DNA from 2 places in the Azospirillum sp. UFLA03-27 genome. Region 1 is predicted to be linked to the other one. Evidence: predicted binding sites of a transcription regulator. Region 1 holds the regulator's gene; the other holds the start of a gene.
What was found. Region 1 encodes LexA, which represses DNA repair genes until DNA is damaged. Its sites were predicted from a motif close to ATGTTCTANTTTGGTTC; they were not measured.

Region 1 (11,304 bases):
GGGCTGCGGGCGGCTCCGTCGGAGCCACCCGTCCCGATGTGTGCTGTCGGCCGGTTAGCCACGCTCGGCCAGCGGGATGAAGTCCCGCTTGGTCGCGCCGGTGTAGAGCTGACGCGGGCGGCCGATCTTCTGGACCGGGTCCTCGATCATCTCCTTCCACTGGGAGATCCAGCCGACGGTGCGTGCCACGGCGAACAGCACGGTGAACATGCTGGTCGGGAAGCCCATCGCCTTCAGGATGATGCCCGAGTAGAAGTCGACGTTCGGGTACAGCTTCTTCTCGACGAAGTACGGGTCTTCGAGGGCGATCTTCTCCAGCTCCATGGCGATGTCGAGGAGCGGCTCGTCCTTGATGCCCAGCTCGGCCAGAACCTCGTGGCAGGTCTTGCGCATGACCTGGGCGCGCGGGTCGTAGTTCTTGTAGACCCGGTGGCCGAAGCCCATCAGGCGGAAGTTGTCGTTCTTGTCCTTGGCGCGGCGGACGATCTCCGGGATGCGATCGACGGAGCCGATCTCCTCCAGCATCTTCAGCACGGCCTCGTTGGCGCCGCCATGGGCCGGACCCCACAGCGAGGCGATGCCGGCGGCGATGCAGGCGAACGGGTTGGCGCCCGACGAGCCGGCCAGGCGGACGGTCGAGGTCGAGGCGTTCTGCTCGTGGTCGGCGTGCAGGATGAAGATCTTGTCCATGGCCTTGGACAGGACCGGGTTGACCTTGTACGGCTCGCACGGCGTGCCGAAGGTCATGTAGAGGAAGTTCTCGGCGTAGGACAGATCGTTGCGCGGGTACATGAACGGCTGGCCGACCGAGTACTTGTAGGCCATCGCGGCAATCGCCGGGATCTTGGCGATCAGGCGGTGCGCGGCGATCTTGCGCTGCACCGGATCCTCGATGTCCGTCGAGTCGTGGTAGAAGGCCGACAGCGCGCCGACGACGCCGCAGAGAACCGCCATCGGGTGGGCGTCGCGGCGGAAGCCGCTGTAGAAGCGGGTCAGCTGCTCGTGCACCATCGAGTGGCCGCGCAGGATGCCCTCGAACTCTTCCTTCTCGGCGGCGTTCGGCAGGTGGTTGTTGAGGAGAAGGAAGCAGACCTCCGGGAAGGTCGCGTGCTCGGCAAGGTCGTCGATGGCGTAACCGCGGTGCAGCAGGATACCCTCGTCACCGTCGATGTAGGTGATCTTGGACTCGCAGCTGCCCGTCGAAGTGAAACCCGGATCGTAGGTGAAACAACCGGTCTCGGCGTAGAGCTTGCGGATGTCGATCACGTCCGGACCCGTGCTTCCCTTCATCACGGGCAGGCTGACCTGCTTGCCAGTCCGGTTGTCGATCAGGGTGAAGGTATCGGCCTTGTCCGCGGTTTGGGTCATCTCGGCACGTCCTTATCTTTAGGGTTGGGGCTTAACGCCCTTTTCGAATGCGCGCAGCATAGTTCTATGCCGGGCGGATATCAACGCACGGAAGTTATCCCCGTGCTGCAGTTGCGGCATCCTTCATCCGGGCCAGCGTTTCCGCGCGGCCCAGGATCTCGGCCACCTCGAAGATGGGCGGCGACACGGTGGAACCGGTGAGCGCGGCGCGCAGCGGCTGGGCGATCTTGCCCAGCTTTTCGCCCCGCTCCTCGGCGAAGGCGCGCACCAGCCCTTCCAGGGCGGCGGCGGTGAAGTCCGCCTCGGCCTCGAAGCGGGCGGCGAGGTCGGTCAGGACGCCGCGGCCCTTCTCGTCCAGCAGCGCGGCGGCCTTCTCGTCCATCGCCAGCGGACGGGCGGCGAGGTAGAAGCGGGCGCTCTGGGCGAGATCGACCACGGTGCGGGCGCGCTGCTTCAGCCCGTTCATGGCGCGGGTCAGCAGATCGCGCTCCGACTCGGTCAGCGCGCGGCCAAGCTCGGCCTCCAGCCGCGGGGTGGCCAGACCCACGAGGCGGGCGTCGTCGGCCTGCCGCATATAGTGGGCGTTCAGGTTCTCCAGCTTGGCGAAGTCGAAGCGCGAGGGGGAGCGCCCAATGCCCTCCAGGTTGAACCACTCCACGGCCTGTTCGGTCGAAATGATCTCGTCGTCGCCGTGCGCCCAGCCGAGCCGCAGCAGGTAGTTGCGGATCGCCTCCGGCAGGTAGCCCATGTCGCGGTAGGCGTCGACGCCCAGCGCGCCGTGGCGCTTCGACAGCTTGGCGCCGTCCGGACCGTGGATCAGCGGGATGTGGCCGAATTCCGGCAGGTCCCAGCCCATGGCGTTGTAGATCTGGATCTGGCGGAAGGTGTTGGTCAGGTGGTCGTCGCCGCGGATGACGTGGGTCACGCCCATGTCATGGTCGTCCACCACCACCGCCAGAAGATAGGTCGGGGTGCCGTCGGCGCGCAGCAGGATCAGGTCGTCGAGCTGGGCGTTCTGCACCGTCACCTCGCCCTGGACGCGGTCTTTCAGGACCGTTTCGCCCTCCTGCGGCGCCTTCAGGCGGATCACCGGCTTCACGCCGGCCGGCGCCTCGGACGGGTCGCGGTCGCGCCAGCGCCCGTCGTAGCGCACCGGCTGGCCGGCCGCCTTCTGGGCGGCGCGCATCTCCTCCAGTTCCTCCGGGCTCGCGTAGCAGTAGTAGGCGCGGCCGGCGGCCAGCATCTGCTGCGCCACCTCGGCGTGGCGGTCCTTGCGGGCGAACTGGCTGACCGCGTCGCCGTCCCAGTCGAGGCCGAGCCAGGACAGGCCGTCGAGGATGGCGTCCACCGCGGCGTCCGTCGAGCGCTGGCGGTCGGTGTCCTCGATGCGCAACAGGTACGTGCCGCCGTTGCGGCGGGCGTACAGCCAGTTGAACAACGCGGTGCGGGCACCGCCGATGTGGAGAAAGCCGGTGGGCGACGGGGCGAAGCGGGTGACGACGGTCATGGGTGGCTCAATTCCAGGTTCGGCGCTGCTACAGTGCTGCGGCGGCCGAGATGCGGCGGCTGCGGTGCGACTGCGGTGGTGCGGTGGTGTAACACATTAACGGCGCCGGAGGCATTTGCCTTGCGCGCATAGGCGACAGTATGGCCCACGGGGTTGAAGAGGGCGCAGACGAAGGTTTGGTGGCGGAGGAGGGCGATGCCGGTCCTGTCCGTCGCGGCGTCGGCGCGCGCCTTTCCGCGGCGGCTCTGGAATGTCTCGCCGCGGAGCGGGAGCGCTGGGCGCTGTGGCTGCCAGTGGGGACGGGCGCGGGCGTGGCGCTGTATTTCGGCCTGCCCGCCGAGCCGCCGTTCTGGCTGGGGCCGGGCGCTGCGGTCGGTTGTCTGCCTCTGCTGTGGCTGGCGCGGCGGCGTCTGGCGCCGGTCGTTCTGCTGCTGGGGCTGTTGAGCGTCGCTCTGGGCTTCGCCGCGGCGCAACTTCACAGCGTGGTGGCGGCGGCGCCGATGCTGACGCGCGAGCTTGGACCGGTGCAGGTCACCGGGCGGGTGCTGGCGGTCGAACGGCAGCCCACCGGCACGCGGCTGATGGTCGGGGAGCCGATGGTGGAGCGGCTGGCCCCGGAGGCGACGCCGGAGCGGGTCCGCCTGTATCTGCCGGCCAAGTTGACGCCGCCGGAGGCCGGGACGGTGGTGCGGCTGCGCGCTATGCTCCACCCGCCGGCCGCCCCGGCGGAGCCAGGGGCGTTCGACCTGCAGCGGCGGGCCTATTTCGAAGGCTTCGGTGCGGTCGGCTTCGTCATGGGCGCCCCCGTCGCCCAGGAGGCCCCGCCGCCCGGAGGCTGGCGACGGGTGACCGTGGCCTTCGAGCGGGCGCGCGCCGCCATCGCCGAGCGGGTGCGCGCCGTCGTGACCGACTCCGCGGAGGCCAGCGTCACCGCCGCCCTGCTGAACGGCGACGCCGCGGCGATTCCCGAGCCGATGATGGACGCCTTCCGCGACAGCGGCCTGGCGCATCTCCTGTCCATTTCCGGCCTGCATGTGGGCATTGCCGCGGGGATCGTCTTCTGGGTGGTGCGGGCGCTGCTGGCGCTGGTTCCCTGGGTGGCGCTGCGCTGGCCAATCAAGAAGATAGCGGCGCTGGCCGGCATCCTGTCGGCGATCCTCTACACGCTGCTGGTGGGGGCGCCCTTGCCGACGCTGCGGTCGGTGCTGATGACCGGCCTCATCATGGGCGCGGTCATTGCCGACCGATCACCGATCAGCATGCGGCTGGTTGCTTTCGCTGGCATCGTCACCGTCCTCTACGACCCGGAGGGGATGCTGGGGCCGAGCTTCCAGATGTCCTTTGCGGCGGTCGTCGCCCTGATCGCTGCCTTCGAACGCTTCACGCCCTGGGCGGTGCGGCAACGGCGCGAGATGGGCTGGCTCGGCCGGGGAGCCATGACTCTGGGCGGCATCGCTTTTTCCAGCGTGGTGGCGACCGTCGCGACAACGCCATACGGGCTCTATCATTTCCAGCAGGTCGCCTTTTACGGCGTGCTGTCCAACATGGTGGCGATCCCCATCACGACGGTGTGGATCATGCCCTTCAGCCTGCTCTCCTACCTGCTGCTGCCCTTCGGGCTGGAGGGGCCGGCGGTGACGGCGATGAACTGGGGCGTCCGGCTGGTCATTGAGACGGCGGAGCGGACCGCGGCGCTGCCCGGAGCGACGGCGTTTCTGCCGGCCATGCCGGACGCCGCCATCGCGGCGGTCACGCTGGGCGGACTGTGGCTGGCCATCTGGACGGGACGCTGGCGCTGGCTGGGGCTGGTGGCCTTGGCTGGCGGGCTGGTCGCCCCGGCCGTAGCGCCGCGGCCCGACATTCTGGTGTCGGAGGACGGAACGCTGATGGCCGTGCGCGGCGCGGAGGGGATCCTCAGCCTGTCGACCGCCAGCGACGGGCGGGTCGCCAACACGTGGAGGCGGCGCGACGGCATGGAGAAGCCGGAAGAAAAAGCCGGGCAGGATGTCTGGCCGCTTGTCGGGGTGAGCCTGGACGGACGGCTGCGCTGCGACGCCTTGGGGTGCCTCTACCGTGCGCAGGGGAAGACGGTGGCGCTGCTGCGACAACCGGACGCCTTACCGGAGGATTGCGCTGTGGCCGATGCGGTGGTGACCGCAACCCCGTCGCGCGGGTGTCGGGCGCCGCTGGTCATCGATCGTTGGGGACTGCGACGGGAGGGTGCGCACACGCTCACCCTGTCGGACGAGGGCATCCGGGTGGAAACCGTCCGGGGGCAGCGCGGCGACCGCCCTTGGACGATGGGGGGAAAGCTGCCCGACGGAAAGACCGGGGCGCGCTGAACCGCCGCCCCGGAGCATCCTGCCGTCAGTACTTCCGCACCAGCCCGACGAGGCGGCCCTGCACCCGAACCCTGTCGGCACCGAAGATGCGGGTCTCGTAGGCGGCGTTGGCCGGTTCGAGCGCTACGGTGTTGCCCTTGCGGCGCAAGCGCTTCAGCGTGACCTCGGCGTCGTCCACCAGGGCGACGACGATGGAGCCGTTGTCCGCGCTGTCGCAGCGCTGGATGACCACCGTGTCATGGTCGAGGATGCCGGCCTCCACCATGGAATCGCCAGCGACTTCCAGCGCGTAGTGGTCGCCCATGCCGAGCATGGCGGCGGGAACGTCCACGAAGGCGGAACCGTCGCGCAACGCTTCGATGGGCGTGCCCGCGGCGATCCGGCCGTAGAGCGGAAGCTGCACGGATTCGGACGCCGGGTTCGCCTCGCGTCCCGTGAAGCTGAAGTCGCCCTTGATGACGTTGGGCTGGAACTTGGCGCGCGGCGGCCGGGTGCGGGCGGTCTCAAGCCCCTCCGGCAGGCGCAGCACTTCCAGCGCGCGGGCGCGGTGGGGCAGGCGGCGGATGAAGCCGCGCTCCTCCAGCCCCGTGATGAGGCGGTGGATGCCCGACTTGGACTTCAGGTTGAGAGCGTCCTTCATTTCGTCGAAGGAAGGGGACACACCGCCCTGTCCGAGCCGCTCGTTGATGAAAAGCAGCAATTCATGCTGCTTGCGCGTGAGCATTTGTGCCTCCCGGCCGGTTCCGCACTAGATATGGAACAAAAGCAAAACGTTCCATCTTGTTCTAGTTTGGTTCTTAACCCCCGTCAAGCCCTACGGATGAAATCAATCGCAAATCGACGGACAGGACTCCCAAATGGATTTCCCGTGCGGAACGGATTAAAGCGACAGGACACCGCCGCTCAGCGGGATCACCGTCACGCGGTCGCCCACGGCGGCGGCGGTTGCCTGCGGCTCGCGGACGATCAGGGCGTCGGCCCGGGCCAGCCGGGACATCATCGCGCTGTCCTGGCGCGGGAAGGGGGTGGCGACGGGCTCGCCGTCCGCTCCGGTCGACAGGGTGGCCCGTAGGAAATCGGTGCGGTCGTCGTTGGCCTTCAGCGGCGCGCCGAGCCGCGCCGCGAGCGTGGTGTTCTCGGCGGGCAACCCTTGGAGACGGCGAAGGATTGGCACCAGGAACAGCAGGGCGGCCACCCCGGTGGACACCGGATTGCCCGGCAGGCCGAGCAGCGGAACGCCGTTCGCCGTCCCGAAAATCAACGGTTTGCCGGGTTTCATGGCGACCCGGTAGAAGTCCAGCGACAGCCCGCCCAGCACGTCGCGCACATGGTCGTGCTCGCCTTGCGAGGCGCCGCCCGTGGTCACCAGCAGGTCGCAGCCGGCCGCCCCGGCGGCCATTGCGGCGAGATGCTCCGGATCGTCCTTGGCCACGCCGAGATTGTGGGCGAGCCCGCCCTGGCTGGCGACCAACGCGCACAGGCCGAGCACGTTGGAACTGACGATCTGACTCGGTCCCAGCGGATCGCCGGGCAGCGCGATCTCGTCCCCGGTGGCGAGCACGGCGATCCGTGGGCGGCGGTGGACGCGCAGCCAGGGCAGGTTGGCCGCGGCGGCCAGGGCGACGTCGCGGGCGGTGAGCAGCCGTCCCTTGGGAAGCAACTCCTCTCCGGCAGTGAAGTCCAGTCCGGCGGGGCGGATGAAGCGCCCCTCGGGCACGGCGCGCCCGACGCGCACGCGGTCCCCGGCGTCCTCGCAGTCCTCCTGCATCACCACGGCGTCGGCCCCGGCGGGCAGGGGCGCGCCGGTGAAGATGCGCACGGCCTCGCCGGTTCCGACCGATCCGGCGAAGGCGTGGCCGGCCGCGGACTCGCCGATGCGGCGCAGGTTGACCGGCGCATCCGCCGAAGCCGGGACGATGTCGGCGGCGCGGACGGCCCAGCCGTCCATGGCGGCGGCGGCGAAAGGCGGCTGGGTCAGGCGGGCGACGGCGGGCTCGGCCAGGACGCGCCCCAGCGCGTCGGGCAGCGGCACCGTCTCCGCCGGCAGGGCGGTGAAGGCGGCGAGGATGCGGGCGCGGGCTTCACCGACCTGCAGCATCAGACCGCGCTCCCCCATTCCCCGCTCTTGCCGCCGGCCTTGTGCAGCAGCTTGACCTCGGTGATGGTCATGCCCCGGTCCACCGCCTTGCACATGTCGTAGACGGTCAGCGCCGCAACTGACACGGCGGTCAGCGCCTCCATCTCCACGCCGGTCTGGCCCCTGAGCTTGCAGGTGGCGGTGATGTCCACGGCGTTGCGCTCGGGATCGCAGGTCAGGTCCACCTTGACCGAGGTCAGCATCAGCGGGTGGCACAGCGGGATCAGGTCCGGCGTGCGCTTGGCTCCCATGATGCCGGCCAGCCGGGCCACCGACAGGACGTCGCCCTTCTTGACGCCGCCCTGGAGGATGAGCGCCAGCGTTTCCGGCTGCATCAGGACGGAGCCGCGGGCGGTCGCCGTGCGTTCCGTATCCGCCTTGTCGGACACGTCCACCATGACCGCGCGGCCTTCGGCGTCGAAATGGGTGAAGCCGCTTGCGGGCTGGTCGGTCATAGGGGTTTCTCCATGAACAGGCTCAGCGGGTCCGGACCGTAGGGGCCGAACGGGGCGCAGTCGGCGAAGCCCTGCTTGCGGTAGAGGGCAATGGCCTCGTCCTGATAGACGCCGGTCTCCAGCCGCAGCAGGGACAGGCCGGCGGCGCGGGCCTCGTCCTCGATGCGTTCCAGAAGGCGGCGCCCGATCTGGCCGCCGCGCGCGGTCGGCTGGACGAACATCCGCTTGACCTCGCCATAGCCGCCCTCGGTGTCGATGCGCATGGCGCCGCAGCCGACCACGGTTCCCGAACGCCGGGCGACCAGGAAACGGATGTCCGGCTTGGCCAGCGATTGCAGGTCGAGCAGATGGTTGCTCTCCGCCGGGTATAAATCGCCCAGATAGCGGTCCAACTCCTCGATGAGCTGAACCACCTCGCCCTGGAGCGGGCTTTCACGGGCAATGGTCACGTTCGGCACGGCGTCGCTCCTCCCCATTGCTTTTTTATTTGGTGTCAGGCGAGAAGGGCGCGGGTGGCCGCGGTCACATCCTCCTGCCGCATCAGCGATTCACCGACCAGGAAACAACGCGCGCCCACAGCCGCCATGCGCGACAGGTCCGCCGGGCTGTAGAGACCGCTTTCGGCGACCAGCATCCGGTCGGCGGGCACGTGGGCCGCCAGTTCCTCGGTCGTGGCGATGTCCACAGCCAGAGTCTTCAGGTTCCGGTTGTTCACGCCGAGAAGCGGGGTCTTCAGCGCCAGCGCGCGGTCCAGTTCCTCGCGGTTGTGCACCTCGACCAGCACGTCCAGGCCCCAGGCGATGGCGGCGTCCTCGATCTCCGCGGCCTGCGCGTCGCTCAGCGCGGCCATGATGATCAGGATGCAGTCGGCGCCGAGCGCGCGGGATTCGGCGATCTGGTAGGGATCGACCATGAAGTCCTTGCGCAGGACCGGCAGGTCCACCGCGGCGCGGGCGGCCAGCAGATAGTCGTCGCAGCCCTGGAAATAGGGCTCGTCCGTCAGCACCGACAGGCAGGTGGCGCCGCCCTCGCGGTAGGCGCGGGCCAGGGACGGCGGGTCGAAGTCCGGGCGGATCAGGCCCTTCGACGGGCTGGCCTTCTTGATCTCGGCGATCAGGCCGTAGCGGCCCCCGTCCACCGTGCGGCGCAGGGCGCGGATGAAGCCGCGCGCCGGGTCGGCGCCGCGGGCGGCGTCCTCCACCGCGGACAGCGGACGGGCGGACTTGCGGGCTTGGACCAGCGCGCGCTTGTCGTCGCAGATGCGGGTCAGGACGTCGCTCATGGCGCGGCAACCGGTTCGTTGGCGATGGAGGAATTCGTGATGGACACAAGGCGCTGGAGCACGGCGCGGGCGCCGCCGCTGTCGATGGCGTGGCGGGCCTGCTCGACACCTTCCTTGAGGTCGCCGGCCTTGCCCGCCACATGCAACGCGGCGGCGGCGTTCAGCAGGACGATGTCGCGGTAGGCGCCCTGGGCGCCGTCGAACAACGCGCGGATGGCCTCCGCGTTCACGTGGGCGTCGCCGCCCTTGAGAAGCTCCGGCCGGGCGCGGAAGATGCCGGCCTGCTCCGGCTCAATCTCGAACACCGTGACCTCGCCGTCCTTGAGTTGGGCGACGGTGGTCGGGCCGGTCGTGGTGATCTCGTCCAGACCGTCGGAGCCATGGACGATCCAGGCGGCCTCCGACCCCAGCCGCTTCAGCACATGGGCCAGCGGCTCCACCCACTGCTTCGCGTAGACGCCGAGAAGCTGGCGCTTGGCGCTGGCCGGGTTGGACAGCGGACCCAGCAGGTTGAAGATGGTGCGGGTGCCCAGCTCCACGCGGGTCGGGCCGACGTTGCGCATGGCGAGGTGGTGGCGCGGCGCCATCAGAAAGCCGATGCGCGCGTCCCACAGGGCCTTGCGCACCAGCCCCATGTCGCAGTCCAGATTGACGCCCAGGGCACCCAGCACGTCGGCGGCGCCCGACTTGGACGACATGGCGCGGTTGCCGTGCTTGGCCACCGGCACGCCGCAGGCGGCGATGACGACCGCGGCTGCGGTGGAGATGTTGTAGGTGCCCGACCCGTCGCCGCCGGTGCCGCAGGTGTCGATGGTGCCGTCCGGGGCCTCCACCGGGATCGCCTTGGCGCGCATGACGCGGGCGGCCCCGGTGATCTCGTCCACCGTCTCGCCGCGCACGCGCAGCGCCATCAGGAAGCCGCCCATCTGCGACGGGGTGGCGTTGCCCGACATGATGATGTCGAAGGCCAGCGAGGCTTCCGGCTCGCTCAGGGCGTTGCCGGCGGCGACCTTGGCGAGGATGGCCTTCATGTCGGTCAGGTCGCCGTGCGGCGCGGACGGCGTGCTCATGCGGCGGTCTCCAGCCGGCGGGTGGTGTTCAGGAAATTCTCCAGGATCTTGTGCCCGTGCTCGCTCTCGATGCTTTCCGGGTGGAACTGCACGCCGTGGATCGGCAGCTCGCGGTGGGACAGCGCCATGATCAGGCCGTCCTCCGTCTCGCCGGTCACCTCCAGGCAGGCGGGCAGGGTGGCGCGCTCGACGATCAGCGAATGGTAGCGGGTGGCCCGGAAGGGCGAGGGCAGGTCCTTGAGGACGCCGCGCCCCTGGTGGAACATGCGGTCGACCTTGCCGTGCATCGGCACCGGCGCGCGCAGCACGGTGCCGCCGAAGGCCTGCCCGATGGCCTGATGGCCCAGGCACACGCCCAACAGTGGAACGCCGGCCTTGGCGGCGGCGTCGATCAGCGGCAGGCAGATGCCCGCCTTGTCCGGATCGCAGGGGCCGGGCGACAGCACGATGCCCTCGGGGCGGAGCGCCATGGCCTCCTCCACCGTCAGGCTGTCGTTGCGGCGGACGTCCGGTTCGGCGCCCAGTTCGCTCAGGTAATGGACGAGGTTGTAGGTGAAGCTGTCGTAATTATCGATGAGCAGCAGCATGGGGCGCCCCGGCATCCTTCCGGCCTGTCGTTTCCGGTCCGTCGGCTTCGGCCCGATCGTCCCGGAATAGCGTTCCGGCCTTGTTCCAAGGCGGGTACCCTAGCGGCTGAAGCCATGGATTTCCAGCCCGTCCGAACCTCGACTTGGCGGAGAATCAGCGGCAGAGGAACTGCGGCGGCGTCGCGGGCTTGTCCAGGACGATGCCGCGCGCGTCGGTCTCCTCGGTGATCTGGCAGCGGCGCACCGTGCGCGGCAGGTCGATGGCCAGCGTTGCCTGTGTCCCGGCATAGCGGCAGATCAGGAAGACATTGTTGCGCCGGGCGGCGGGAAAGTCCCATTGCCGGACTTCCGAGCGGCCCCGCCGGAGGCTGCGGTCCGGCTCCAGCGCCGCCGGGGCGGGGGCGGCCATCTGCGTCGGCCGCTCGCCCTCGACCAGAGCGACGCCGACGAAGGCGTGTTGGTCCTTCGCCGGGTAGGGCGACCAGCCGCCGGGCGCTTCCGGCTGGGCCTGCACGGCCAGGCTGGCTGGGCAGCGGACCTCGTTCGCGAGGGCAGG
Region 2 (11,632 bases), on a different contig from region 1:
ATCCCGTTTGCGCTCCCTCGGGGCGGGTGCGCTCGATCACCACGCCGACGCCGCCGGATTCCGGAACGACATCCAGCTTCTCCACCTGCACCCGCGCGCGGGTCACATCCGGGTTGGAGAAGCACAGGGCGAGAATCCGGTCCCCCAGCGTCTCGACGAGGTTCACATGGGCGCCGTCGCGCAGGGCGCGGATGCCGTCGATCAGGAAATCGTAGGACAGCACCTCGTCCAGGCTGTCGGTCATCGGCCGGTCGGGCCAGGGCAGCGTCAGCGAGACGTTGATCCGGACGCGCTGCGTGCGGTCCTTCTCCTGGTCCCAGACGCCGATACGGAACTGGTCCACATAGTCGCGCAGCGTGATGTCGTAGTACCGGACGCGGCTCGCCGGCGGGCGGTACGGCACATAGGAGAGCAAAGCGTCGTCGGCCAAGCGATCCTCCTCCCCGTGTCGGACGAAGGTTGGCTCCCCCGCCTCGGATGTCGTCAGGGTTCGTCACCGGTCGGACGGCGGCGCGACCAACAGGCGGTGGCGCAGCAGCCAGTCGACGCCGCGTTGCCAGGACCGCTCGTTGTCGCCGCGGATGTCCGCGTTCGCGACGGCGATGATCTCGCCGTCTCCGGTGTCATCTCCGGTGCGGCGCATTATAATCTGCATGTTGAGGATCAGCGTGCTGATCTTATGGATGAAACCCGTCACCACGATGTCCGCGCCGGCCCGGCGCCCCAGGTCGCGTTCGCAACCGTTGCACCGATGGAGCGACGCCGGCACCTCCGCCGCGACGGCGCTGTCGCGGACGCTCATCACCTCGTAACCGCCGTCCTTCAGCCCGTCGCGCAGCAGCGCCGTGACCCGCTCCAGCCGTCCGGCATGGTCCGGATCAGAGGGTTCCCGGCTGGTGTCCACCAGTTCCAGATCGAAGACCAGAACCTTGGCCGGTGTCTGCGCCGCCGCTGGGACCGTACCGCTCAACAGCAGCAGGAACAGGAGCGCCGTCGCGGCGAATTCCGTCGGCCTCATCCGAATGCGTGGATGGGCAAGGGTGCCCGATGTCCGGCAGACTCTCGCCATGCGTCACCGCTCCGCTGTCCTAGCCGCCGCGTTGCTCACCCTGGCGTCCGCCCCGGCGGGGGCGGCCGGGGGAGACCCGGACTGGCCCTGCGTCCAGATCCTCGTGCCGACCCTGTCGTCCGGCCAGATCTGGTCCGGCGATCCCATCGAGGGGAAGGAAGGCGACTGGCGCGACATTCCCGGCGCCGAACCGGTCCTGAAGCAGCTCCTCGGCCGCCGGCTTGCTCCGGAGCAGGAGCAGGCGGCGATCGACCGCTTCGCCGACCAGCTGGAGACCAATGGGGGGGCGGACCGCAACGCCGCCCTCACCGCCCTGTTCGCCGGAGCCTTCGACGCGCTCAACCAGGAGCGCGGCCAAGCCATCTCGGCCATCAAGCGCTACGCCCACCAGCAGCGCATCCTGCTCGACAGCATCGACGCGGCGCTGACCCGTCTCCAGGCGCTTCCCGCCGACGCCCCCGAAGCGATCGCGTTGCGTGAGGAGATCGCGTGGCGGCGGCGCATCCTCGACGAGCGGCGGCGCAACCAGACGGCGCTGTGCGAGCAGCCGGTCCAGTTCGAACAGAAGGCCGGCCGCATCGCTCGGGACATCGCCGCCCGCCTGGATTAAGGCGAGCGGTTTCGGTCAGTTCGACGCGCCGCCGGCGAAGGGCTCGACCGTCTCCAGCCCGTATCCCGCCTCTTGCCAGCGCATGGCGCCGTCGGAATACCAATAGACGTTGCCGTACCCCCATTCCACCGCGCGCTTCGCGGCGTTCCAGGACATCCAGCAGTCCGGCTCGCAGAAGAAGACCAGCCGGGCGGCCCGATCCCCGTGACTCACGGTTTCCAATCCGGTGCGGAAATAGCGTTCCTGCTCGCCCGACAGGCTGCCGTAGCCGACGTTGGGCAGCCAGACCGCCCCCGGCAGGCTGCGGCGGGGCGGCGGAACCCACACGGCCGGCGCCGGACGGTCCGGCGGGCGCGGCGGCGCCGGCATCACATCGATCAGCCGCGTGTCGGGAAAACGCTCGATCAGCCGCCGCAGTTCCGCCAGGGTCACGGTGGCGGCACCGGACAGGCCGGCGGGGGTCGGGGCGCGGTACTGGTCCATCCGGTAGCCCGGCGGTTCGATGGCGGCGGCGGTCTTCAGCGCGCCGTCCGGGCCGATGAGCGGGACGTGGTAGCGCATCAGGATGCGGTCGATGTCGTCCTGGCGGCGCTTGATGAAGTCGTTGAGCCAGTGCTTCCACTCCGGCTCATCGGAGCGGATGCCCATGGAGATGTTGAATTGCAGCCGGGCGCCCGCCGGCTCCTTGACCAGCGGCACGACGGTCAGCGGCTCCGTCTGCTGGGCGGCGAAATAGCCGGCGATCGGCCCCCAGATCACCGCGGCGTCGGTCTTGCCGGCGGCGACGTCCTCGATGGCGTCGCGGGCCGGGTTGTTGGCGCGCGTGTCGGTGTTGAGCTGGTAGGGCTCCGTCCGGGTGATGCCGTAGAGCCGCAGCAGGTTGACCGCGGGCGTCTTCTCGACGACGCCGATGCGGGCGTCCTTCAGGGACGGATCGCCCACGCTCTCCGCCCGGATGCCCGACTTGGTGCGGTAGACGAGAGAATAGACGGTCCGGTAATAGGGGTTGGTGTTCTGCATCAACTCTTCGCCGGACGCCGTTCCCATCACGAGGTCGCACTGCCGCGCGCGCAGCGTGTTGCGGACGAAGCCGATGGTCTGCGGCCACCAGTAATAGGTCACCGGCTTCTTCAGGTCCTCGCCGATGAGCCGGGCGATCTCGTTCTCGAAACCCTCCATCCTTTCGTTGGAGTAGGGCAGGAGGTTGCCGTCGGCGCAGACGCGCACGGTCTCGCGCTCCGTCACCTCGACGGCGTGGGCCGGCGCGGTGACGGACAGCAGAGCCGCGGCGCTGGCAACGACGGTGAGCACAGAAGGAAATGCCATGAAGGGTCTTCCTCCGCCGGATCAGCCGCCGATGCGTTGCGGGCGTCCGCCGGGCAGCACGCCGTCGGCCCGCGCCTTCAGGTAGCGGTAGATGTCGTCCAGGTGATCCATGATGTTCGGGTCGAGGCCGAAGGAGGGCATCACCTTGTCGCCGGTGGCGCCCTGATTCTGGCGGCCGTTGACGACGACCTCCTTGAACTCGTCGTAGCTGAGGCGTTTGAGCGAGTCCGCGAGGCTGGGGGCGAAGGACGACCCCGACGCGTCGAAGCCGTGGCAGGTGTGGCAGGTCGCGTGGAAGCGGCGGTAGCCGTTGTAGGTTCCCTTGTCCACCTGACCGTCCTTGACGATGTAGGTCGGTGTTCCGTCGGGGGTTGTCGGCGCGTCCTGCGCCAGGGCGGCGAAACAAGCGAGGGTGCCCACCGTCAGCGCACCGGTCAGCAAGCCAAGTCTGCGTTTCATGGATGTCGAGATCCTTGCCCGGAAGCCGGGTCCCAGTGAATGCCGAAGGCTCTAAAGCAAAACCCCCGGTGCGTTGCGGCACCGGGGGCAGGTCTGCCGATCACTTCTGGTCCGGGATGTGGAACACTGTCAGGACGCCGCCGAGCTGGGTGTATTCGCCCAGCGACTGGTGGGCGCCGACCGCGCCGAGGCCGGCGGTCGCCACGCCCGTCCCACCGGCGCGGTTGGGATGGACGGCCTGATGCCACTGGTTCGCCCCGGATTCCTGGGTCAGACCGGCGGCGAGACCGATGCCGGCCCAGCCGCCGACGCCGGACAGGACGGCTACATACTGCTTGCCGTTGTGGGTGTAGGTGTTGATGTTGCCGATGATGCCGGATGGGGTCTTGAACCGCCACAGCTCCTTGCCGTCCTTCATGTCGACGGCGACGATATAGCCTTCCAGCGTCCCGTAATAGGCCAGGCCGCCCTTGGTGGTCAGAGCGCCGCTCCACACCGCGAAGCGCTCCGGCCGCGACCAGACGATCTTGCCGGCCGCCGCGTCCCAGGCGATGAAGTTGCCCATGCCGCCGTGCGAGTTCGGCGTCGGGTACATGGACACGGTCGAGCCGACATAGGCCTGCCCCGCCGTGTAGGAGACGGAGAACGGCTCGTAGTCCATGCAGATGTGGTTGGTCGGGACGTAGAACAGGCCGGTGTCCGGCGAGAAGGAGGCCGGCTGCTGGTCCTTGGTGCCGAGTGCTGCCGGGCACACGGCGGCGGTGTTCTTGTCCTCGCCGTTGGCGAAGGTGCTGTATTTGTCGACGACGTTCGGCCGTCCGGTCTTCATGTCGACGTCGGTCGCCCAGTTGACCGTCGGGTCGTATTTCTGCGCGACGAGCAATTCGCCGGTCGCCCGGTCCAAAGTGTAGGCGAAGCCGTTGCGGTCGAAGTTGACCAGGACCTTGCGCTGCTGGCCGTTCATGGTGATGTCGGCCAGGATGTTCTCGTTCACCCCGTCGAAGTCCCATTCATCAAACGGCGTCTTCTGATAGACCCACTTCGCCTCGCCGGTCTCCGGATCGCGCGCGAAGATGGTCATCGACCATTTGTTGTCGCTCTTGGCCCGGTCCTTGTCGACGGCCCGCTGCGTCGGATTCCAGGTGCCGGGGTTGCCGGTGCCGTAATAGATCAGGTTGAGCGCCGGATCGTAGGTGTACCAGCCCCAGGTGGTTCCGCCGCCGCGCTTCCATTCCTCGCCCGGCCAAGTAGAGACGCCCAGATCCTTCTGCCCGATGGGCTTGCCCATCATCATCGTCTTCGACGGATCGATCTTCACGTCGGCATCGGGACCGGTCGAGAAGGCCCGCCACACCATCTTGCCGCTGTTCGTGTCGTAGGCCGTCAGATGCCCGCGCACCCCGAACTCGCCGCCGCTGATGCCGACGAAGACCTTGTCCTTGACCACCAGCGGGGCCGCCGTCAGGGTCTCGCCCTTGGTGTGGTCGCCGTTCTTGGCCTTCCACATCTCCTTGCCGGTCTTGGCGTCGAGTGCCACCAGCGTGTTGTCCGCCTGGGCCAGGAAGACCTTGCCGTCGGCGACGGCGACTCCGCGGTTGACGGTGTCGCAGCACATCACCGGGATGACGGTCGGGTCCTGGACCGATTCATATTTCCAGATGACCCGCCCTGGGTTGTTGAGGTCCAGCGCGAAGACCTTGTTGGGGAACGGCGTGTGAATGTACATCACGTCGCCGACGACGATCGGCCCGCCTTCATGGCCGCGCAGAACCCCGGTCGAGAACGACCACGCGACCTGGAGATTCTTGACGTTGTTGGTGGTGATCTGGTCGAGGGGGCTGTACCGCTGCCCGGCATAATTGCCGAGCTGGGACGCCCAGTTGTTGGGGTTCGCTTCATTCTTGAGAATACTGTCGTTCGCAGAAACCGAGCCGGCGGCGACGACAGCGACAGACGCCAGAAGCCAGCGAGACAACACCTTCATGACGATCCCTCCCGTTGTAGCGCTTATTGTTACCCAAAAATCAATGGGCTTCTTGCTTATGGGCGCGACACTGATTGCAAAAGGGCGTTGTCGCGCGGATGTTGTTGCGCGGTATGTTCGGTTCTGAATTCAATATTCAGAAAAGCTGACGCCAAATTGGTACTTAATGCTATATTGGGACCATCTTCTCGTCAAGGCTCTGCCGAATAGAAAAAACCAAACAGTGGCCCTATGCCAGATTTATCCAGGACCGACCACAAATTGGGAGTAAGTGGATAATCCTTCAAAACATGATTTTGTAATTTATTTATTTGCAGTTTTGAATGCGAATTTTGTGCAGGGCAGCAATATTTGCTGCAAAGCAGCGCGGCCCGATCCGTGGCGCCGGCTGTTGATGCATGCGTTCCGGCCTTCGTCCGCCTTGGCGGAAGCGCCGAAGGCGCCGGCTCATCGAGCTTTCGTACAGGAAACGCGAACCATGTTTGAACTGGTTCTGGTGATTTGTCTGGCCGTGCGGCCGGACCACTGCGCCATCGAGCGTCCACTCTCCTTCGAACGGTACCCGACCGCGGTCGAATGCACGCACAACAGTTACGTCCACGTCGTGCATTGGCTCATGCAACATCCCAACTGGAACGTCCGCCAATGGCGGTGCGAGCAGCCCGGGGCCTGACGCCAGCGCAGGTTGCTTCAAGGATAGAAAACACGTCACTCAACGTTCCGTTGACCTGCGGCGCGCCGACTCCAGACTTGCGCGAAGGCTTCTCTGGACCTTGCGGCCCGTTCCGTTTCATCCGCTGCACCAACGGATTTGCAAACTCCCAACGTTTAGGCATTGGTTAACCTTCGATGCCTAATGATTCGGCGCCCTGTGGTTTGGCTCATTTCCGAGCAGCCGGAATCGCGCAATCCTGTCCTCGTCCTGGGCATGGCATGCGGCTTGCTCTCGCTGATCCACACGATGTTGGCACAGCCGTGCCGTTGCGTTTTGGAGCGCCCGATGTTTGTTACCCTGTCGATGATCTTCTGCTTGGCGTCCGACCCGACCCAGTGCCAGACCATCAACCCGATGGTTCCCGACACCGAACCCCTGACCATGTCGAGCTGCCCGATCGCCGGTCAGATCGAGAGCGCCAAGTGGATCAACGACCACCCGAAGTACGAGCTTCAGCGCATCCAATGCACGGTGGGCAAGCGGTTCAAGCAGCAGGGCGTGTGAGGATCTGATCGCGCGAGACGGCTCGATCCCCTCTCACGCCAGCGCCGCGGCCCGGCGCAGGTCGGCCACGAACTCCGCCTGCGCCCTCCGTCGCTCCTCGTCTCCCGGAAGCCTCAGCAGGTAGGAGGGGTGGACGGTGACGAAACCGTCCCACCCGTCGAAGGCCATCGGACCCCGCTCGCGCAGCACCGAAACGGGCCGGCCGCTTAGCGCCAAGGCCGCGGTGCCTCCCAGCGCGACGACGAGGCGGGGGCGGACGAAGCTCAGCTCCGTCATCAGCCACCAGCGGTAGTGCTTGACCTCGCCTGCGGTGGGGGATTGGTGGATGCGCCGCTTGCCGCGCTGGACGAATTTGAAATGTTTGACGGTGTTGGTCAGGTAGAGGCCGCTGCGGTCGATGCCGGCCTCCTCCAGCGCGGCGGTCAGCAATTGGCCGGCGGGGCCGACGAAGGGGCGGCCCTCGCGGTCCTCCTGGTCGCCCGGCTGCTCGCCGACGATGGCGATGGCGGCACCCTCCGGCCCCTCGCCCAGCACTGCCTGCGTCGCGCCCGGCACCAGCGGTTCAGAGCGCTGGATCAGGCGGTTCAATTCGGCGAGGCTTTCCGGGGCCTGCCGGGCCATCGCTGCCACGGCCTTCTCGGGCATGCGGCGGCGCGGGATGACGGCCTCCGCCTCCAGCATCGCCTGGACGCGGGAGGGGGCGGAGCGGACCATGGCCGGGATGGCCGCCGTCTCCGGCATGTTGGCCCAGTATTTCCGTGGCATCTCCGCCCGCATGGCCGTCGGGTTGACCCGCGCCGGGTTGAAGGTGCTCTCGTAATAGCGCTGCCAACCCTCGGCGAAGCGGTCGTCTGCCAATGAATCTGGACGCTCGGCTGGCGGGCCGGTCAACAGCCGCTGGCGGTCCCAATGCAGCGAGCCCTTCGGCGTCAGGATCGTCCACGCCATGCTTTCGAAGCGCTCGACGAAGAAGGGGGCGACGGCCTCGACGATGTGGTGGTCGGGCTCGAACCACGCGACGTAGCGTTCCCCGCCGTCCGGGCCGGGGAGTGCGCGGAAGCGCAGGAAGGCGTGCATCTTGTGGATGTCCCGGCGCACCGCCTTGTCAAGCCGCTCCAGCCGGTGCACCAGAGGATCGGCGTGCTGGTCGAGCAGAGCCCGCTCCCCATTCAGCACCCGCCAGACCAGCCGGTGGAGCAGGGCGTAGCGCTCCGGATCGCCGTGGCAGACGACGGTTTCGATCAGTTGTCCGACCGCCTGGGGCAGAAAGACCGGGGCGCCGTTTTCGGAAGCGGGCGCCGCATCGTCGCCGAACAGCGACGGCGCGCCGACGCTCCACAGCACCTCGTCGGGCGCCGTCCGGGCGGCGGCGAGGCGGCGCACCGCCCGGCGGAAGCCGTCGAGGTCCGCCCCCTCCCGCAAGGTGATCGTGTGCATCGTCAGAACAGGCTCAACTGGCTGGACGGTGTGACCAAGCGCTGGCGCAGGTCCAGCCGGTCGGTCAGCCCGCCCACGGGGTGGTAGTCGGCGGCGATCAGGAAGGGACGGGCGCGGCGCAGCCCGCTCGACAGCCGCCCCAGATCCTCCATGCGCAGGCGGGTGTGGCGGCGCGCCGACAGGATCTTGTCGACGGCGCGCGCGCCCAGCCCCGGCACCCGCAGCAGCATCTCGCGGTCGGCGCGGTTGACGTCGACCGGGAAGCGCTCGCGGTTCTTCAGCGCCCAGGCCAGCTTCGGGTCGATGCCGAGGTCGAGCATCCCGCCCTCGCCGCCGGACGCGATCTCCTCCACCGTGAAGCCGTAATAGCGCAGCAGCCAATCGGCCTGATACAGGCGGTTCTCCCGTTGCAGGGGCGGCGGCTTGACCGGCAGCACCGAGCTGGCCTCCGGGATCGGGCTGAAGGCGGAGTAGTAGACGCGGCGCAGTCCGTAGCGCTGATAGAGCGTGCCGCTGGTCTCCAGGACCGAGCGGTCGGTGGCATCGTCGGCGCCGACGATCAGCTGGGTGCTCTGGCCGGCGGGGGAGAAGCGGCGGCGCTCTTCCTTGGCCTCGACGATGCGCTCGTTGACCTGTCCCATCACCGCCTTGATGGTGCCGCCGTTCTTCTCCGGCGCGAAGGCCTTCAGGCTGTGGTCGGAGGGCAGTTCGAGGTTGATCGACAGGCGGTCGGCCCACAGCCCGGCCTGCTCGATCAGCCAGGGGCTGGCTTCGGGGATGGTTTTCAGGTGGATGTAGCCGGCGAAGCCGTGGTCGCGCCGCAAGGTCCGCGCCACCAGCATCATCTGCTCCATCGTGTGGTCCGGCGAGCGGATGATGCCGGAGGACAGGAACAGACCCTCGATGCAGTTGCGCTTGTAGAAGCCGAGGGTCAGCGTTACCACCTCCTCCACCGTGAAGCGGGCGCGGCGGACGTTGGAGGAGCGCCGGTTGATGCAGTAGACGCAATCGAACAGGCAGTGGTTGGTCAGCAGGATCTTCAGGAGCGAGACGCAGCGCCCGTCCGGTGTGTAGGCGTGGCAGATGCCGGCACCGGTCGTCGAGCCCAGCCCCTCCTTGCCGCCGCTGCGCGGCTTGGCGCCGGACGAGGCGCAGGAGGCGTCGTATTTCGCCGCATCGGCCAGAATGCCGAGCTTCTCGATCAAGGCGTCGTCCATCGTCCCATCCCACGCTGCTTGTGTGTTCCTAATATGTTCTCGTTGGGGTGGGTGGCAAGCGGCGTGTGCGGCCATGGGTGAGACAAAGTCCGACCGGCATATCTTCGGCAATCTTGGATGGCACGGAAGCGGGACCACATATCCGGGATGAACCCGCATCCGCCATTCCGTCTCGGCCGCCGCACCGTCCTTGCCGCCACCGCCGCCGTTGCTGCCGCGTCCCTCGGCGGCGCCCTGACGCGCCCGCTGCAGGCTGCCCAACCCGCAGCCGGTGCCATGTTCGATCCGGTCCTGCTGGACCGGGCGGTCAAACAGGCGGCGGCGCTCGACCAGATCCATGCGCTGGTCATCGGGCGGAATGGGGAGGTGGTGTCGGCGGAGGCTTTTCGGGGACCGGCGGTGAGCCGCGCCGTGAACGTCAAGTCGGTGTCCAAGACCATCGCCGCCTCGCTCGCCGGCATTGCCATCGACCGCGGGGTCCTGAGGAGCGTCGATGACACCCTCGCCGAGGCGGCGCCGGGGCTGGTTCCGGCGGGCGTCGATCCGCGGGTGCGCCGGATCACCATTGCCGACCTTCTGACCATGCAAGCCGGTCTGGAGCCGACCTCCGGGCCGGGCTACGGCCGCTGGATCAACAGCCGCAACTGGGTCGCCGACGCACTGCGCCGTCCCTTCGTCACCGAGCCCGGCGCGCGGATGCTCTATTCGACCGGGAGCTACCATCTGCTGGGCGCGGCGCTGTCCAGCGCATCGGGGCGCAGCCTGCTGGCCCTGGCGCGGGACTGGCTGGGCGAGCCGCTGGGGATCGAGGTGCCGTCCTGGACGCGCGACCCGCAGGGCTTCTATCTCGGCGGCAACAACATGGCGCTGTCGCCGCTCGACCTCTTCCGCTTCGGCGAGCTGTGGCGGCAGGGCGGCTTGTGGAACGGACATCCGGTCATCAGCGCCGCCTGGGTGGAGGCGTCGTGGGTGCCGCGCACGCGCTCTCCCTTCTCCGGCGACGACTACGGGTACGGCTGGTTCCTCGCCAAGGCGAAGGGGCACCGCATCGCCTACGCGCGCGGCTACGGCGGGCAGATGCTCTATCTGGTGCCCAGCCTGGGGCTGACCGTCGTCGTCACCTCCGACCCCGGCCGGCCGGCGCGCTCGGATGGCCATGTCGGCCTTCTCAACGCCCTGCTGACCGACGCGATCATCCCGGCGGCGGAAATGGCCTGACCGGCCGGTGGGTCAGGCGGACAGCGCATCGCTGCGCAGCCGCCGCATCACGTCCCGTCGCGGCAGCCAAGCCACCAGCACGGCTCCGACCGCCGCCATCGCGGCGACGGTGCTGAGGAAGGCGGCCAGGGGAACAGCGCCTCCTGGCAGGGGAGCGCCCTCGGCAAGGCTGGCGACCACCACCGCGCCGCCGACCCAGCCGAGCGGAACCGCGACCGCGGCGACCGCGGCGCCCAGGAGGACGAATTCCAGCACCACCGCCTGGACCATCGAACGCCGCCCGACTCCGAGGGCGTGCAGGATCGCCATTTCCTGAAGCCGCCGCCGGGCGCTGCTGGCGATGGCGCCGAGAAGGACCACGACCGCCGCGCCGAGAGCGACGGCGGACAGGCCGTCGAGAAGCCCGCGCACGGTCTGGACGGTCGCCCCGAGCGTGTCCAGAACCTCCGCCACGCGGATCGTGGGGGCTTGCGGGATTGCCTGCGTCACCGCCGCCTCAACCGCCGGAACCGCTTCGGGCGAGGACCAGACGGCGGTGACGAGGCTGTGCGGCGGCGGTTCGGGGAAGGGGGAGAGGAGAACCGGAAAATCCAGGTCGAGCCGCGTCCAGTCGATGCGCCGGAGGTTGGCGATCGTCGCGGTCACCGGACCGCTCGCCAGGGCCAGTGTGAGATTGTCCCCCACCGCCAGCCCCAGCCGGCGAGCCACCTGCGCGTCCAGCGAGGCGAGCGGCGGGCCGGTATAGCCCTCGGGCCACCAACTCCCCGCGACGATCCGGTCGGTGGGGGCCGGGCGGTCGCGCCAGGACAGGCCGCGGTCGCCGCGCACCGCCCAGCCGACGGAGCGCGGGGCGTCCGCCTCGGTGATGGCGGCGCCGTTGAGGCGGCTGATCCGGGCATGCAGGAAGGGCGCCGTCTCGACCCGCCCGACGCCGGGCAGGGCGGAGAGCCGTTCGCTCAAGCGATTGCCATCCGGCGGGGGAAGGTTCAGGACGACGACGGAGGGCGTCTGCGCCGGCAGCGTCGCCGCGACATGGCCGGTCGCCGACCGTCCGACCACGCCGACCGCCACCAGCAGGGTCAGGCCGATGCCC

Region 2: the regulator LexA is predicted to act here: its motif matches at 9,355-9,371, upstream of Q4I23_RS06395 (putative DNA modification/repair radical SAM protein).

What each region holds. Positions count from the first base shown of each region.
Region 1 covers NZ_JAUQTX010000197.1:1,284-12,587, forward strand. Annotated here, with positions in the region: gene Q4I23_RS23885 (hypothetical protein) at 1-62, opposite strand, end outside; gene gltA (citrate synthase) at 55-1,368, opposite strand; gene gltX (glutamate--tRNA ligase) at 1,463-2,875, opposite strand; gene Q4I23_RS23900 (ComEC/Rec2 family competence protein) at 3,016-5,217, shown strand; gene lexA (transcriptional repressor LexA) at 5,243-5,941, opposite strand; gene Q4I23_RS23910 (molybdopterin molybdotransferase MoeA) at 6,098-7,315, opposite strand; gene moaC (cyclic pyranopterin monophosphate synthase MoaC) at 7,315-7,809, opposite strand; gene Q4I23_RS23920 (GNAT family N-acetyltransferase) at 7,806-8,267, opposite strand; gene trpC (indole-3-glycerol phosphate synthase TrpC) at 8,303-9,091, opposite strand; gene trpD (anthranilate phosphoribosyltransferase) at 9,088-10,161, opposite strand; gene Q4I23_RS23935 (anthranilate synthase component II) at 10,158-10,748, opposite strand; gene Q4I23_RS23940 (STY0301 family protein) at 10,903-11,304, opposite strand, start outside.
Region 2 covers NZ_JAUQTX010000026.1:26,240-37,871, forward strand. Annotated here, with positions in the region: gene Q4I23_RS06350 (dihydroneopterin aldolase) at 1-430, opposite strand, end outside; gene Q4I23_RS06355 (DUF3280 domain-containing protein) at 494-1,018, opposite strand; gene Q4I23_RS06360 (hypothetical protein) at 1,068-1,679, shown strand; gene Q4I23_RS06365 (quinoprotein dehydrogenase-associated putative ABC transporter substrate-binding protein) at 1,695-3,005, opposite strand; gene Q4I23_RS06370 (c-type cytochrome) at 3,027-3,464, opposite strand; gene Q4I23_RS06375 (methanol/ethanol family PQQ-dependent dehydrogenase) at 3,565-5,448, opposite strand; gene Q4I23_RS06380 (hypothetical protein) at 5,720-6,121, shown strand; gene Q4I23_RS06385 (hypothetical protein) at 6,449-6,667, shown strand; gene Q4I23_RS06390 (UdgX family uracil-DNA binding protein) at 6,701-8,104, opposite strand; gene Q4I23_RS06395 (putative DNA modification/repair radical SAM protein) at 8,107-9,321, opposite strand; gene Q4I23_RS06400 (serine hydrolase domain-containing protein) at 9,469-10,539, shown strand; gene Q4I23_RS06405 (ABC transporter permease) at 10,552-11,632, opposite strand, start outside.